4 regions of the Pseudomonas pichavaramensis genome follow, and region 1 is predicted to be linked to each of the others. Evidence: riboswitches for the same ligand, from Rfam matches in the RefSeq annotation. Region 1 holds a riboswitch; each other region holds the start of a gene.
What was found. Region 1 has a riboswitch for cobalamin ahead of ACJRW5_RS16995 (TonB-dependent receptor domain-containing protein). Riboswitches for the same ligand answer to the same signal wherever they lie in the genome.

Region 1 (3,770 bases):
CAGCGGCCCGAAATACTCCAACGTGTTCGGCCAGTGGCTGTGCGACATGGCCGCGACCGATAACCGCCTGGTCGGCATTACCCCGGCGATGAAGGAAGGCTCCGACCTGGTGGCCTTCAGCGAGCGTTTCCCCGAGCGCTATTTCGACGTGGCGATCGCCGAGCAGCATGCCGTGACCCTGGCGGCCGGCATGGCCTGCGAGGGCGCCAAGCCGGTGGTGGCGATCTACTCCACCTTCCTCCAGCGCGCCTACGACCAGCTGATCCATGACGTGGCCGTGCAGCACCTCGACGTGCTGTTCGCCATCGACCGCGCCGGCCTGGTCGGCGAGGACGGTCCGACCCACGCCGGCAGCTTCGACCTGTCCTACCTGCGCTGCATCCCCGGCATGCTGGTGATGACACCGAGCGACGAGAACGAGATGCGCCGCATGCTCACCACCGGCCATCTGTTCGACGGCCCGGCAGCCGTGCGCTACCCGCGCGGTACCGGCCCCAACGCGCCGCTCGACGCGGGCCTGGAACCGCTGGAAATCGGCAAGGCGCTGGTTCGCCGCCAAGGCAAGCACGTTGCCCTGCTGGCCTTCGGCGTACAGCTGGCCGAAGCCCTGCGGGTTGGCGAGACGCTGGACGCCACCGTGGTCGACATGCGCTTCGTCAAACCCCTGGACGAAGCCCTGCTACGTGAACTGGCGAGCAGCCACGAGCTGCTGGTGAGCATTGAAGAAAACAGCATCATGGGTGGCGCCGGCAGCGCGGTCAGCGAATTCTTCGCCGTCGAGAACCGCCTGGTGCCGATGCTGCACCTCGGCCTGCCGGACTACTACGTCGAACATGCCAAGCCCAGCCAGATGCTCGCCGAGTGCGGCCTGGACGAAGCCGGCATCGAACGCGCGGTACGCGAGCGCCTGAACTCGCTCTGAGCATGAGCCCCGCTCATCGCCGAATGAGCCGGGCTTGCTTGTCATGCACCTGCGCGCGCACTAAGGTGCGCGCACTTCATGTTCCGCCAGGGTGCGCTGCGCAAGCGGCGTCAGCAAGCCGTTGAAAACGTAGGCGAGGCAGGCAAGACAAGGCAAGAACGGCCGAAAAAGCGGAGTTTACGAGTTGTAAATGAGCATTTTGAGGGCGTTCTTAACGCAGTATTGCCAACGCAGGTAGTTTTCAACGGTCTGCTGAACGGGAAGTCGGTGCGCACTCCATGAGCAACCCCGACGCTGCCCCCGCAACGGTAATCGACTGCACGCACTGAGCGTGTACCGCGTCCAACAGCCACTGGGTCATGCCTGGGAAGGCGGATGCGGGTCGAGAGCCCGGAGACCGGCCAAGGCGGTGCGACTGGTGTTGCGGAGGGCAGCACGGTCAAGCGCTGCCCTGTCTGCGCTTGCGCCTGCCCTCCTCGAAAGTCTGCCGACCTTTGAGGAAAGATAATGAAACTGTCTCGTCTGGCTCTGGCCATCGCCCTGACACCAAGCCTGGCTCTGGCCGAAACACCGTCTCGCGACGACGCCCTGAAACTCGACGATACGTTGATAACCGTCAACCGCGATGTCCAGAAACGAAGCGAAAGCAGCGCAGCGGTCAGCGTCTTTACCCGTGCCGATATCGAGCGCCTGCGCCCAGCCAGCGTCAATGAATTGCTCGCCCGGGTTCCCGGGGTACAGGTGATACAAAACGGCGGCCGTGGCAGCAATACCAGCCTGTTCATTCGCGGAACCAACAATGCGCAGAGCTTGGTGCTGATCGATGGTCAACGTACAGGCTCTGTCTCCTCCGGCGGCGCCAGCCTGCAGTATCTGAACGTCGAGCAGATTGAACGTATAGAAGTGCTGCGCGGCTCCCGCTCCGCACTCTATGGCGCCGATGCCATCGGTGGCGTGGTGCAGATATTCACTCGTCGAGATCAGGGTGAAGGCATTCATCCCTACCTGCGCATCGCCGGCGGCAGCCAGGGAACCTGGGAACGCAGCCTCGGCGTATCCGGTGGCGACCAGCAGACACGCTACAGCCTCAACACCAGCCTGGAAGAAACCGCCGGCATCGATCGCACCGGCCCCTCCTGGGCATCCGATGCCGATCACGACGCCTATCGCAATCGCGCCTTCAGCCTCAACTTCAGCCACCGCTTCAATGACGATCTGCAGATTGGCCTCAGCGCACTCGACCAGAGGGGTAAGAGTGAGTACGACAACCCCTATGGCCGCTGGGATGACAGCACCTTTACCAGCTTCCCGGCCAAGCCCTACAGCGATTACAGCCTCAACAGCCTATCGGCCTTCGTCGATGCCCGGCTCAACGAAATCTGGAACAGCCGCCTGGAAATCGGCCACGGCGAGGACAAACTGGAAGATCGCGACAAGCTGTTCGCCGGCACCGATGCATTCAACAGCTACCGCAACTCGGTCGCCTGGCTGAACAACCTCGACCTAGGGAATGGCCACGGCCTGCTGCTCGGCGCCGATTACCAGAAGGACAAGCTGCACAGCAGCACTGCCTACGACGAGGAAAGCCGCTGGAACCAGGCCGGCTTCATTCAGCACAGCTATCGCGGCGAGCACTTCAGTACCGAACTGGGCCTACGCCACGACAAGAACCAGCAATTTGGTAGCGAGAATACCTGGAACGCCGCTCTGAGCGCGCCGCTCGACACAACCAACGACGTGGTCCTGTCTTACGCCGAAGGCTTCCGCGTGCCCACTTTCAACGACCTCTACGGCCCTGCTTCCTGGGGCGCCAACCCGGATCTCGCCCCGGAAAAATCGAAGAGCTACGAGTTGCAATGGCGCAGCCAACTGGCCGAAAAGACGCGCCTCGAAGCCTCGATCTACCGCACCGATGTCCGCGACCTGATCGCCTACGTGTGGAACACGAGCACCTTCGTCGGTCGCAACTACAACGTCGACACGGCCCGCATCAATGGTTTCGAAGCCTCGTTGCAACATGAACTGCTTGGCTGGCAAGCCGCGCTGGGGCTGAGCCTGATCGATCCACGTGATCGCGACAGCGGCCATACCCTGCAACGTCGCGCCAAACGCACGCTGAACCTGGATATCGACCGTAAAATCGGTACTTTCGGCATTGGCGCCAGTTGGCAGTTGGTCAGCCGCAGCTTCGACGACCCCGCCAACAATCGTGAAATCGCCGGCTACGGCGTACTCGATCTGCGCGGCAGTTGGCAGGCCAATCAGGAGCTGGGCTTCGATATCAAACTCAACAATCTGCTGGACAAGGGCTACAGCCGCGTCCTCTATCAGAACGCCGAGGACTCCCGATACCATGGCTACCGTGAGCAGCCTCTCAGCCTCCTGCTCGGCATGACCTGGACGCCCAACCTCTAATTGGATACAAACGTGTAGGGTTGATCCCGGTGCGCACGGCGCACCCTACGCGGTGTAGCCGATAGGGTGCGCCGCGCGCAGCGCCGTCAGGCTATCGCGCAGTCTTCAGCCGCTCGCACAGCTGCTCTATCGCCCCGAGCATCTGCCGGCTCGGTCGCTCCAGGCCCTTGTCCGGCACTGCCCATACCTGGCCCTGGCGTACGGCATGCAATTGCGGCCAGGCCTGCCAGGCGCTCAGTTCGGCATTGCTGCCCCCGAGGATGACATCCGGATCGCGCGCCAGCACGGCCTCCACGCTGACCTGCGGCGCGGGCTGTGGCAGCTCGGCGAAAAGGTTCTGCGCGCCACACACCTGCAGCGCGTCACCGATCAACTGTTCGCCACCGATGGTGTACAGCGGCTGATGCCAGATCTGATAGAACACCGCCAGCGG
Region 2 (3,770 bases), on a different contig from region 1:
TGCCAGCCGGAACGCCGCAGCGCCCAGCACGGTACACCCGCCAAACCGGCAGCGGCGGCGGCATTGGCGCTGATCTGTGCGGCGTAGGGATGGGTCAGATCGAGCAGCAGTTCGATGCCTTCGCCGGCGATGAAATTCGCCATCCCCTCGACGCCACCGAAGCCGCCGACACGCACACGGCAGGCCAGGTCATTCGGCACACGGCCGAGGCCGGCCAGGCTGTAGATCGTATCCCCCCCCAGGCGCCGCGCCAGACGCAGCGCCTCGGTGGTGCCACCAAGCAGCAGAATGCGCGCACTCACGGTTTGCGCACCGCCAGCAGGGTGATCGGCAGCGCCGCGCGCCAGGTGTCGAAGCCGCCCAGCGGTTGCGCCTGCGCCACCGTCAGGCGCAGCAGTTCGCCGCCCTGCTGTTCGCGGAAGGCCACCAGCGCCGCTTCGCTCTGGATGGTCACCGCATTGGCCAGCAGCCGCCCGCCAGGCTTGAGCGCGGCCCAGCACTGCTGCAGTACGCCGGGTACGGTGACGCCACCGCCGATGAAGATCGCATCCGGCGCCGGCAGCCCGGCCAGCGCCTCGGGTGCATGCCCGGCGACCAGTTGCAGGCCGGGTACACCCAGGGCATCGCGGTTATGGCGGATATGCGCCTGGCGGCCGTCGTTGGCCTCGATGGCGAGGGCGCGGCAGGCCGGATGCGCGCGCATCCACTCGATGCCGATGGAACCGCTGCCGGCGCCGACATCCCACAGCAGCTCGCCGGGTAATGGCGCCAGGCGCGCCAGGGTGACAGCGCGTACGTCGCGCTTGGTCAGTTGCCCGTCATGGCGATAGGCGTCGTCCGGCAGGCCGCAGGTCGGCGGCAACAACTGGGCATCGGCGTCGGCCAGACATTCCAGCGCCAGCAGGTTGAGATCGGCGCCTCGCGGCAACGCCCAACTCGCGGCCAAGCCTTCGACACGGCGCTCGTCAGGGCCGCCGAGGTGCTCCAGCAGGGTCAGGCGGCTGGCGCCGAAACCTCGCGCACGCAAGGCTTCGGCAACCTGCGCCGGCGTGCCTCCATCGGCGCTCAAGACCAGCAGGCGCACGCCAGGAAACAGCCGCGCATTGAGCGTGGCCAGCGGCCGCCCGACCAGCGACACCACCTCCAGCTCCTGCAGCGGCCAACCCAGGCGCGCCGCCGCCAGCGACACAGAAGACGGCGCCGGTAGCACCTGCAGCTCGTCGGCGGGCAGCTGCCGCGCCAGGCTGGCGCCAACGCCGTAGAACATCGGGTCGCCGCTGGCCAGCACGCACACAGCCTCGCCGCGGCGTGCCAGCAGTGGTTGCAGATCGAAGGGGCTCGGCCAGGTTTCCCGCGCGCCGCTGATGCACGGCGGCAGCAACGCCAGCTGACGCGGCGCACCGACGATACGCGTGGCCGCCAGCAAGGCTCGGCGCGCGGCCTTGCCCAGACCGGAGTAGCCGTCTTCACCGATGCCGACCAGGGTCAACCAGGGTTTCATCCAATGTCCTCGCGCAGGCCCGACGGAGCGCCTGTCCGCGCTCCGGGCAAAGCGGGCATAATACAGCCTTCGTCGGTGCCCTTATAAAACGGGCCTACGAGTCTGTTTACGATCTCGCGAGCTAGAGTCATGCAAGGCAAAAGCAGGCGAGGAAGCGGAGTGTGCTGTAGCACATGAGCATTCCGAGTCTGCTTTTAACGCGGCAGGGCCGACGCACAGCAGATCGTAGATAGGCTCGAAGAGGGAACACGGCTAAACCGTGGCTGCCCCCGCAACTGTAAGCAGCGAGTCCAATGCAATCGGCCACTGGGTAACCGGGAAGGCGCGGAGGACGAAGACCTGTCAGCCAGGAGACCTGCCGACGAACGCTGGTCGCGAGTGCCAACATCGGGCGGGGTGTACCGATGCCATGAAATCCCTTCTGCGGGTTTCGCTGGTTCGGTCGCCGCGTCGTTATCCACAGGTGACCACTTGAACGCCTCCATTCGCCCTTCCGCCTGCCCCGGCCTGCTGCGCATCGTCCCCGCGCTGGACGGTGGCATCTGCCGCGTCAAGCTGCCTGGCGGCGTGCTGCGCAGTGCTCAGGCACGGGCGATTGCCGAGGCGGCGCGGCACTGCGCCAGCGGCGTGCTGGAGCTGACCAACCGCAGCAACCTGCAGATTCGTGGCGTGCTGCCCGGCCAGGAAAACACCCTGATCGACGCGCTGCTCGCTGCCGACCTTGGTCCACGCGTGGCCGCCGCCGACGATGTGCGCAACCTGTTGCTCAGCCCTGCTGCCGGCCTCGATCCGCAGGCGCGGATGGACGTTCGCCCGCTGGCCGCGCAGTTGCTCGACCTGCTGCAGGACACCCCGGCGCTGCACGCCCTGTCAGCCAAGTTCGCCCTGCAACTGGACGGCGGCGAAGCCCTGGCGATGCGTGAACACCCGCATGATCTGTGGCTGGCCGCCGAAGACGAGCAGCACCTGTTGCTGGGCCTGGCCGGCTGTCCCTTTGAAGCGCCGCTGGCACGCATCGAGGCCGTGCAGGCGGTCGAGCTGGTGCGCCAACTGCTGCTGTTGTTCCTGGAGCTGGCCACACCGGAGCAGTCGCGCATGCGCCAGTTGCTGACGCAGCTGCCGGCTACCGAACTGCTGCAGCGTTTGCAGGCACGTCTGGACTTTGCCCTGCAGCCGCCGCCTGCCGACTGGCAAGCGGCTGATGGCGTCGAACGTACCCCCGCAGGGGTTTATCCACAGGCGCAAAGCGGCCTGTGCATGGTCGTGGTCGGCGCGCGGCTGGGTCGCCTGCATGCCGAACAACTGCTGGCCCTCGCCGAACTGAGCCAACGCCACGCCAGGGACGAGCTGCGACTGACGCCCTGGCAGGGTCTGCTGCTGGGCAATGTGCCCGAGGAAAAGTCCGCTGAGCTGCTGACAGCGCTGAGCGAACTGGGCCTGCTCACTCAACCCGACGAGCCGCTGCTCGGCCTGGTCGCCTGTACCGGTTCTGCTGCCTGCGCCCGCGGCCTGGCCGACAGCAAGCACCATGCCCTGCACCTGGCAGAACGCTTAGGCGAAAGCGGCGCCCGCCCACAGGTGCATCTCAGCGCCTGCCCGCGCAGTTGTGCCAGCGCCCGGGTACAGCCCTATACCCTGCTGGCCAGCAGCCCCGAACACTACCAACTCTATCAACGCACCCCTGAGGTGACCGGTTTCGGTCGCCTGCTGGTGCCGTCCATGACCATCGACGAGGCCGGCGCCTGGTTCGCCCGCCACCTTCCCGCAGGACTCCCTGATGCTTGATTACATCCGCGACGGCCAGGAAATCTACCGCCGCTCCTTCGCCACCATTCGCGCCGAGGCCAACCTGACCGACATTCCCGCCGACCTGGAAAAGCTCGCCGTACGCGTGATCCACGCCTGCGGCATGGTCGACGTGGTCGAGGATCTGCGCTTCTCCGCCGGCGCCGGCGCCGCCGGTCGCGCCGCCCTGCTGGCCGGCGCGCCGATTCTCTGCGATGCGCGCATGGTTGCCGAAGGCATCACCCGCCCGCGCCTGCCGGCGAGCAATGCGGTGATCTGTACCCTGCACGACGCTGGCGTGCCGGAGCTGGCCCGCGAGGTCGGCAACACCCGCTCGGCGGTAGCCCTGGAACATTGGCGCGAGCACCTGGAGGGCAGCGTGGTGGTGATCGGCAACGCGCCCACCGCACTGTTCTACCTGCTGGAAATGCTCGACGCCGGCGCGCCGAAACCGGCGCTGATCATCGGCATGCCGGTGGGCTTT
Region 3 (3,770 bases), on a different contig from region 1:
CGCCGCGAGGCGCGGCTCCTACAAAGCGAGATCGATGTGGTGGACGCGAAAAGCGAAATCCACCCTACGCCTGTGTTGCGTTAATTCCGTAGGGTGCGCCGCGCGCACCGGGCTTTCTATCACCTGCCGGATTGCCTCCGGACCACGACGCGCTGCTAGACTGCCGGCCCGTTTTGGAGACCGACATGAGCCAAACCCCTTACGCCCGCGTTCTGTTCATCGGCCCCGGCCTTAGCCGTGGAGCTTCTGCCGAGCGTTTGCAGCAGCGCATCCTGGCGCTGCTGGGCGAGGCGCATCTGGCTGATACGGAGCAGGACGGCTTCTGGCTGGCCATCGATCAGGCGCCGCGCCCACTGCTGGTGGTCGATCTGGAGCCGCGCGTCGACGCCGCACACCGCGACTGGCTGCGTGAACGCATCGCTGAGCGCGGTGACGGGGAGCAGGTGTTCGTGATTTGCACGGCCATGGAGGATGCCTGGCTCGATGGCCTGGGGGCGTTGCTCGAGCAGCGTGACGCACATCTTCCCTGCAGCGATGTGCCCGCTGTGCCGGAGCACCACGCCTGGTCGCAGATTCCGCCACATGCGCAGCGCCTGCTGCTGTGCAACGGCCCGCGCTGCACACGCAAGGGCGCGCTGGGGCTGTGGAAAACTCTGCGCCAGCGACTCAAGGCGGCGGGCAGGCTGGAGTGCGAGGGCGGGGTGCATATCACCCGCAGCCAGTGCCAGTTCCCCTGCGATCTGGGCCCGACCGCGAGCCTTTATCCACAGGGTGAGTGGTATGGCATCAAGGACGAGGCGGCAGTCATTCGCCTGGTCGACGAGCGCCTGGTGGCGGGCAGGGCGCTGCCGGAGTTGCGGATCGATAAGCAGGCATGAGGTTAATGTTTATCAGATAACGCATCCCGATGCCGCTGGGCGTAGGGGCCCCGCCCCGGGTGGAGCCGCGTCGTACGCGATTCACGGCGGGGCGCCGCTCCTTCAGGTTCGGCGCACAAGGTTTAACGGACTGGCAGCGAGCATGCGGCTCGGAGTGTTTGCCGCTGATGCGCAATGCCGCCCAGCCGCTCATACGGCAAGCAGTCGCCAGCAAAGTGTCCTCACATAGGCCCGCGCCTTGACTTGAACGGGTGTGGGTGGTCATATCCGCCCCCGCTTCAGGTGTCTCACGCCGCCGCGCGTGAGGTGAAACGGGAAGTCGGTTGAAGTCCGACGCTGCCCCCGCAACGGTAAGCGAGCGACCGCATCTATACGCCACTGTGCGCCACGCGCATGGGAAGGCGATGCGTTCATGACCCTCGCAAGCCCGGAGACCGGCCTGGAGTCACTCTGTCTGGCAACCCGCGGTGGGCGGGCGTTGACTCCAGTAGGGCGCGTTCGTGCTCCTGTCTGTCGTTGCGCATTTCCATCGGATTGCCGTGCCTTGTCCTTTGACGATGGAACTCTTATGGCGCGCCATTTCCGCTTCAACAACCCTTTATTTCAGGGCGTCCTGCACCAGCCAAGTGGCCGGGTAGAGCGGCTGCAAAAACCGATAATGTTATGTTATAACAATAACATTATGCCTTCCGACCATGACCCCTCGCTGTCATCACACGCCGATGAGCGCATGGGCCTGGTGCCGGCGAGGTCGGTTTCCCCGCGCAAATCTGGACGTTCTGCCGTGTCTCACTCCCCGTTGTATTGCTCCTTGCCACTCGCATTGGCGTTTGGCGGCTTGGCCGTGGCCAGCGAAGATCCCGTCGACCTACCCGAGTTGACTGTCCAGGCCAGGACTCTGCAGGAGGGTGAAAGTACGCTGCGTACGCCCACCACGGCCGGTTCGCGCCTCGATCTGCCGGCCCTGCAAACGCCCGCCAGCACCACCAGCCTGAGTGGCGCGCAGGTGCGCGAGCGTAACAACCTGACGCTGCAGGATGCTGTGACCCGCACGCCCGGCATCAGCTTCGTCGGCAGCCCCGGCAACGGCGGCACGGCGCTGTCGGCGCGCGGCTTCACCGGCCACTCGGCGACCATGCAGCTGTATGACGGCACCCGCCAGTACGTCGGTGCCGGCACCGTGACCTTTCCGGTGGACACTTGGTCGGTGGCGCGCATCGACGTGCTGCGCGGCCCGGCCTCGGTGCTTTACGGCGAGGGTGCGACTGGCGCGGTGATCAATGTGCTGCCGAAGAAGCCGTTCGCGGGCGAGATCCGCAACCAGCTGCGCCTCGGCTACGGCAGCGACGACCGCCGCCAGGCCGCGCTGGACAGCGGCGGCTCGCTGAGCGACGCGCTGAGCTATCGCTTCAATATCAACCAGCAGGCCAGCAATGGTTGGGTCGACCGTGGTGATTCCGCGAGCCTGGCGATCAGTGCCGCGCTGCGCTGGGAGGCCAGTGATGCGCTGAGCTTCACCCTGTCCCACGATCACGGCGACCAGGACCCTGAGCGCTACCTCGGCACGCCGCTGGTCGATGGCAAGTTTCGCGAGAGCCTGCGCGAGCGCAACTACAACGTCGATGATGCCGAGATCCGCTACAACGACCAGATCACCCGTCTGGTGACCGATTGGCGCATCAGCGATGCGCTGACGGCAAGCAACCAGCTCTACTACATCAAGACCCAGCGCTACTGGCGCAACGCCGAGGCCTACCGTTGGCAGCCGGGCGACAGGGTCGAGCGCAGCGAGTTCTACAACATCAAGCACACCCAGGAGCAGCTCGGAGACCGCCAGAGCTTCACCCTCGACCACGACCTGTTCGGTCTCGACAGCCGCACCGTGGTCGGCGTGGATTACAACCGCATCCATTTCGCCCGCCAGCACGATTTCGCCAGCAGCTTCAGCGACAGCGTGCCATTGGCCGGCTCCGGCGGCGGTCAGTACCAGAGCACCGACCCGCAGGGCTACGGCCCGCGCGAGCGCAACCTGGCGCGGCAGTTTTCGCTGTTCGCCGAGAACCGTACCCAGCTGACCGAGCGCCTGTCGCTGGTCACCGGTGTGCGTCGCGATCAGGTGCATATCCAGCGTGATGCGCTGGTCGATGGCAGCCGTGCGGATCGCAGCCTGAGTGGCGATAACTGGCGCGCCGGTCTGGTCTTCGCCCTGACCCCGGAGCTGTCGCTGTACGGCCAGTACGCCACCAGCACCGAGGGGGTGAACAACCTGCTGACGCTCAACGTTGCCCAGCAGAGCTACGACCTGGCCGAGGCCAAGCAAACGGAGATCGGTCTCAAGCAGGCATTCTGGAACGGGCAGGGCGAGTGGACGCTGGCCGCCTACCATATCGTCAAGGAGAAGCTGCTGAGCCAGACCACCGCCAGCGCCACTGCCGAGCAGATCGGCGAGCAGTCTTCCGACGGCCTGGAAGCGACGCTGGAGCTGGCGCTCGATGGCGGTTGGCAGGTGGCGGCCAACGCGGCTTTCATCCGTGCCCGCTATGACGACTTCAAGCAGAGCGTTGGCGGCGTGCTGCTTGACCGCAGCGGCAAGCGCCCGACCAATGTGCCCCGGCGCACCGCCAACCTGTGGCTGAGCAAGGACCTGGGGCAGGGTGTAGATGTCGGCATCGGCGCGCGCTATGTCGACGCCCGCTACGCCGACACGGCCAACACCGCCAAGGTGCCGGGCTACACCGTGGTCGATGCCAATATCGGCTGGCAGGCACTGCCCGATGTTCGCCTGGGGCTGGAGTTGAACAACCTGTTCGATCGCCAGTACGCCACCACGGCCAGCAGCGACGGCGAGCAGTGGTACCTGGGGGCGCCGCGCTCGTTCTTCGTCACCGCGGA
Region 4 (3,770 bases), on a different contig from region 1:
CACCTCGGGCAAGGCGCTGTCGGCAAGCGGCGAGAAATAGCGTAACTCGGCACCAAGAGCCTGCAACAGGTCGAGGTTGGCCTGGTACAGGAAGGCAAAGGCTGCGTCCCGTGCCACGCCGATGCGCACGCCGCTCAGCAGCGCCTTTGGTTCGTCGATCGGCGGCGCGGCGAAGCTCACTGCAGGCGGCAAATCGACATCGGCGCTGGCGGCCAAGGCATCGGCGGCGGCATCCAGGCGGGCATCGAGATCGGCCAGCTCAGCCGCCTGCACCAGGCCCAGATGACGGCTGGGCAGTTCTACCGCCGCACTGCGTGGCAACGCGCCGAACCAGCGGATGGTCGATGGCAGGGCATCGCGCAGAATCTCGCCATGCCGCGTGCTGGCCACACGATTGCCAAGCACGCCGGCGAAAGGCAGGTCCGGCTGGAAAGTGGCAAGGCCATGAGCCAGGGCGCCGAAGGTCTGGGCCATGGCCGCACCATCGATCACAGCCAGTACCGGCACGCCGAAGTGGCGCGCCAGGTCGGCCGCAGAGGGCTTGCCGTCGAACAGGCCCATCACGCCTTCGATAAGGATCAGATCGGCCTCGCCGGCTGCCTGCCATAGCAGACGACGACTTTCCGCCTCGCCTACCATTGCCAGATCGAGCTGATAGACCGGTGCGCCACTGGCACGGGTATGGATCATCGGGTCGAGGAAATCCGGACCGCACTTGAAGACGCGCACGCGCCGTCCCTGACGCGTGTGCAGGCGTGCCAATGCCGCGGTGACGGTGGTCTTGCCCTGGCCGGAAGCGGGCGCGGCGATCAATAACGCCGGACATTGGCGAGCGCTCATCAGAATTCGATGCCCTTTTGCGCCTTCACCCCAGCCTTGAAGGCATGCTTGACCAGGTTCATCTCGGTGACCGTGTCGGCCGCCTCGATCATCTCCGGCAAAGCGCCTCGCCCTGTCACCACCACATGCTGCAGCAGTGGTCGGGCCTCGATATCGGCGAGCACCGTCGCCAGTTCCAGATAGCCGTGTTTGAGGGCGATGTTCAGTTCATCCAGCACCACCAGTCCGACAGACTCGTCGGCCAACAGGCGCCGGGCCACGTCCCAGGCTTGCTGCGCCTTGGCGATATCGCGCTGACGATCCTGGGTCTCCCAGGTAAAGCCCTCGCCCATCACGTGGTAGCTGACTTCCTCGGGGAAACGGCGGAAAAAGGTTTCCTCTCCGGTGCTGGCCGCGCCCTTGATGAATTGCACCACGCCGACCTTGATGCCGTGGCCAAGAGCCCGGGCAACCATGCCGAAGGCACTGCTGCTCTTGCCTTTGCCATTACCGCTGTGCACCAGCAACAAGCCGTATTCATCCTGGGCCTGGGCGATCTTCTCGTCGATCAGGGCTTTCTTGCGCTGCATGCGCGCCTTGTGGCGCGCGTCGCGGTCAACGGACTCGCTCATGCTCTGCTCCTCGGCCGCAATCTCGCGCATTGCTCGTGCGGCAGCGTGAACGGCAGCCAGGAGAAGAGACGATTCTGCCCTCCTCATCCAGGCGCCAATAGCTGGTCGTGCATGCGGAAGACAAAAAAACGAACGCCCCGGAACAACCGGAGCGTTGGCCGGACAACGCCCTCCGCGATGCCGTGAAAACTGCGACAGGCCGGTCTCCGGGCTCGTGAGTGAACCAAAAGGTTCAGCGCCGCGCCTTCCCGTGCATTGCACAGTGGCCTTGAGCGGCGTTCGACTCACCTACCGTTGCGGGGGCAGCGCCGGAATGGGAACCGGCTTCCCTGTTTCACCCTTCGACCACCGCTTGCAGTGATTCGGGCACCTGAAGCAAGGCGCGCAGATTAGAGGCTGGCCACCCTGCACGTCAACGCTGATCCCGCTCAATGCCTGGGCATGAAGCCCGGCGGCTTGCGCGACAGCCACTCGACAAAGGTTCGCAGCCGCTCATCACTCAACAACGCCTCGCGAGTGTTGAAAGTGAGCGCCAACTCCTTCTCGCTGAACAATCGATGGATCTGGTTATGGCAGGCCCGGCAGACCCAGAGCGTGGCGGTGATGCGCTCATGTCGAGGGAAGCGCTTCTGCACGTAGACCTTGTCATGCAGCGCCTTGGGTATCAGATGATGGCGCGTCAACGCCACGGGGCGAGCGCAGAGTTCGCAGACCTCAGGCTGAGGCGGCAGGCGAATGGGCGCGACCATTATCTGGCTCAGGGATTGCGCGCGAGCTCAGGCGTAATCACTCGCTTGGCATCGAGGTAAACACGTTGCCAATAGACATTGTCGAGACTATCCAGGCGCACGGTTCCGCCGCTGGATGGCGCGTGCACGAAACGCCCCTCGCCCACATAGATGCCGGCATGACTGACCGAGCGCCCGCCGTTGGTGGCGAAGAACACCAGATCACCACTTTGCAGCGAATCGCGACGAACATCCGGCGTGCGCATCGCGCTCAGCTCACGAGTCGAACGCGGCAGGCTGATACCAGCGGCGTCGCGATAGACGTAGCCGATCAGACCACTGCAATCGAAACCGCCTTCCGGGGTATTGCCCCCATAACGGTAGGGTGTTCCAACCAGACCAAGCGCACGAAACAGTACATCCTCCGCACCACCCTGATAGGCAGAGGGCGCAGTGGACGGTATATAAACAGGCTTGGGAGCGGGAGCGTTACTGCTGCAGGCACTCAGCAGCAGAGCGAGGGAAACGAGGGCGACACGGGTCGTTACGGGCATAAGCGAGGCGATCCTGAGCCTGAATGGGCTCTACTGTGCCGCCTGGAGAGTAGTGGCGCAACCCCGAGGGCCACGCCATACGCCATCAGGGATGGATTCTGCTCGCAGCCTGATCGTCTGTAGGAGCCAGCGCCAGCACACGCTTGGCCTCCATGTAGCTGCGCTTCCAGTAACTGTCGTCCAGGCTGTCGATGCGCACACCGCCGCTGCGGCTGCTGCTGGAATGAATGAACTGATCGTCGCCCAGGTAAATGCCAGCATGGCTGACACGCCCACGCCCACGATTATTGAAGAGAATCAGGTCACCCGGCTCCAGATCGGCCCGCGCGACCTTGGGCGCATCCAGTTTGATCAATTCGCGCGTGGAGCGCGGCAATTCGAGACCGACTTCCTCGCGGAACAGATAACCGACGAAACCACTGCAATCGAAACCGGACTGCACCGAAGTGCCGCCGTAGCGATAGCGAGTACCGATCAGCGAACGCCCGAGATCGAGCAGGCTGTCGGCCAGCTGCGGCATTTCATAGGGTTTGTCGTCGATCAATGCGGTGACATCATCGTCCGCCGGCTCGATCTGCTGGGAAAGCGGATGAGCAATTGGCTTGACCGCAGCTTCGCTGATCTGCGGTTGCGGCGAGTGGCCGGCGCAGGCAGCGAGAAAGACTGTTAGTGCTAGAGGCACGAGGGGTGCGAAGCGTTGGAGCATGGGCACGACCGTGTCGATTAGAGATTTACAAGTCGGCGACTATGCCCTCTATAAGGTTCATTTGCAAATTCTATCGTGAGAAATGTGACCCAGTAGTTTTACCGCATCATCTAACGCGCCCAACCAGATTGGCCGGGCGCGTCATGTTCAACCGAGGATCTCGCTTAGCGGGATAAACCGCAGCATATCGCCCTCTGCAAGCGTGCTGCCCTCCATTACCTCAGCCAACCCTTCAGCCCAGGCGGCGCTGCGCAGCACACCTGAACTCTGATTCGCATACGGCACCACTCGACCATTCTCCAGCCGCGCACGTAAATACTCCCGGCGCATG

Region 2: it holds a riboswitch for cobalamin, as region 1 does, so the genes downstream of both, cobG (precorrin-3B synthase) here and ACJRW5_RS16995 (TonB-dependent receptor domain-containing protein) in region 1, are expected to answer to the same signal.
Region 3: it holds a riboswitch for cobalamin, as region 1 does, so the genes downstream of both, ACJRW5_RS17955 (TonB-dependent receptor) here and ACJRW5_RS16995 (TonB-dependent receptor domain-containing protein) in region 1, are expected to answer to the same signal.
Region 4: it holds a riboswitch for cobalamin, as region 1 does, so the genes downstream of both, cobO (cob(I)yrinic acid a,c-diamide adenosyltransferase) here and ACJRW5_RS16995 (TonB-dependent receptor domain-containing protein) in region 1, are expected to answer to the same signal.

The regions. Positions count from the first base shown of each region.
Region 1 covers NZ_JBJKFJ010000010.1:46,610-50,379, reverse strand. The annotation lists gene dxs (1-deoxy-D-xylulose-5-phosphate synthase) at 1-922, shown strand, start outside; cobalamin riboswitch at 1,134-1,342, shown strand; gene ACJRW5_RS16995 (TonB-dependent receptor domain-containing protein) at 1,430-3,337, shown strand; gene ACJRW5_RS16990 (cobalamin-binding protein) at 3,429-3,770, opposite strand, start outside.
Region 2 covers NZ_JBJKFJ010000011.1:42,354-46,123, reverse strand. The annotation lists gene ACJRW5_RS17945 (cobalt-precorrin-6A reductase) at 1-302, opposite strand, end outside; gene cbiE (precorrin-6y C5,15-methyltransferase (decarboxylating) subunit CbiE) at 299-1,501, opposite strand; cobalamin riboswitch at 1,712-1,878, shown strand; gene cobG (precorrin-3B synthase) at 1,973-3,286, shown strand; gene ACJRW5_RS17930 (precorrin-8X methylmutase) at 3,279-3,770, shown strand, end outside.
Region 3 covers NZ_JBJKFJ010000011.1:46,595-50,364, forward strand. The annotation lists gene ACJRW5_RS17950 ((2Fe-2S) ferredoxin domain-containing protein) at 186-878, shown strand; cobalamin riboswitch at 1,142-1,335, shown strand; gene ACJRW5_RS17955 (TonB-dependent receptor) at 1,663-3,770, shown strand, end outside.
Region 4 covers NZ_JBJKFJ010000005.1:208,041-211,810, reverse strand. The annotation lists gene ACJRW5_RS10540 (cobyrinic acid a,c-diamide synthase CobB) at 1-840, opposite strand, end outside; gene cobO (cob(I)yrinic acid a,c-diamide adenosyltransferase) at 840-1,451, opposite strand; cobalamin riboswitch at 1,632-1,840, opposite strand; gene ACJRW5_RS10530 (hypothetical protein) at 1,880-2,200, opposite strand; gene ACJRW5_RS10525 (C40 family peptidase) at 2,209-2,733, opposite strand; gene ACJRW5_RS10520 (C40 family peptidase) at 2,819-3,439, opposite strand; gene ACJRW5_RS10515 (molybdopterin molybdotransferase MoeA) at 3,587-3,770, opposite strand, start outside.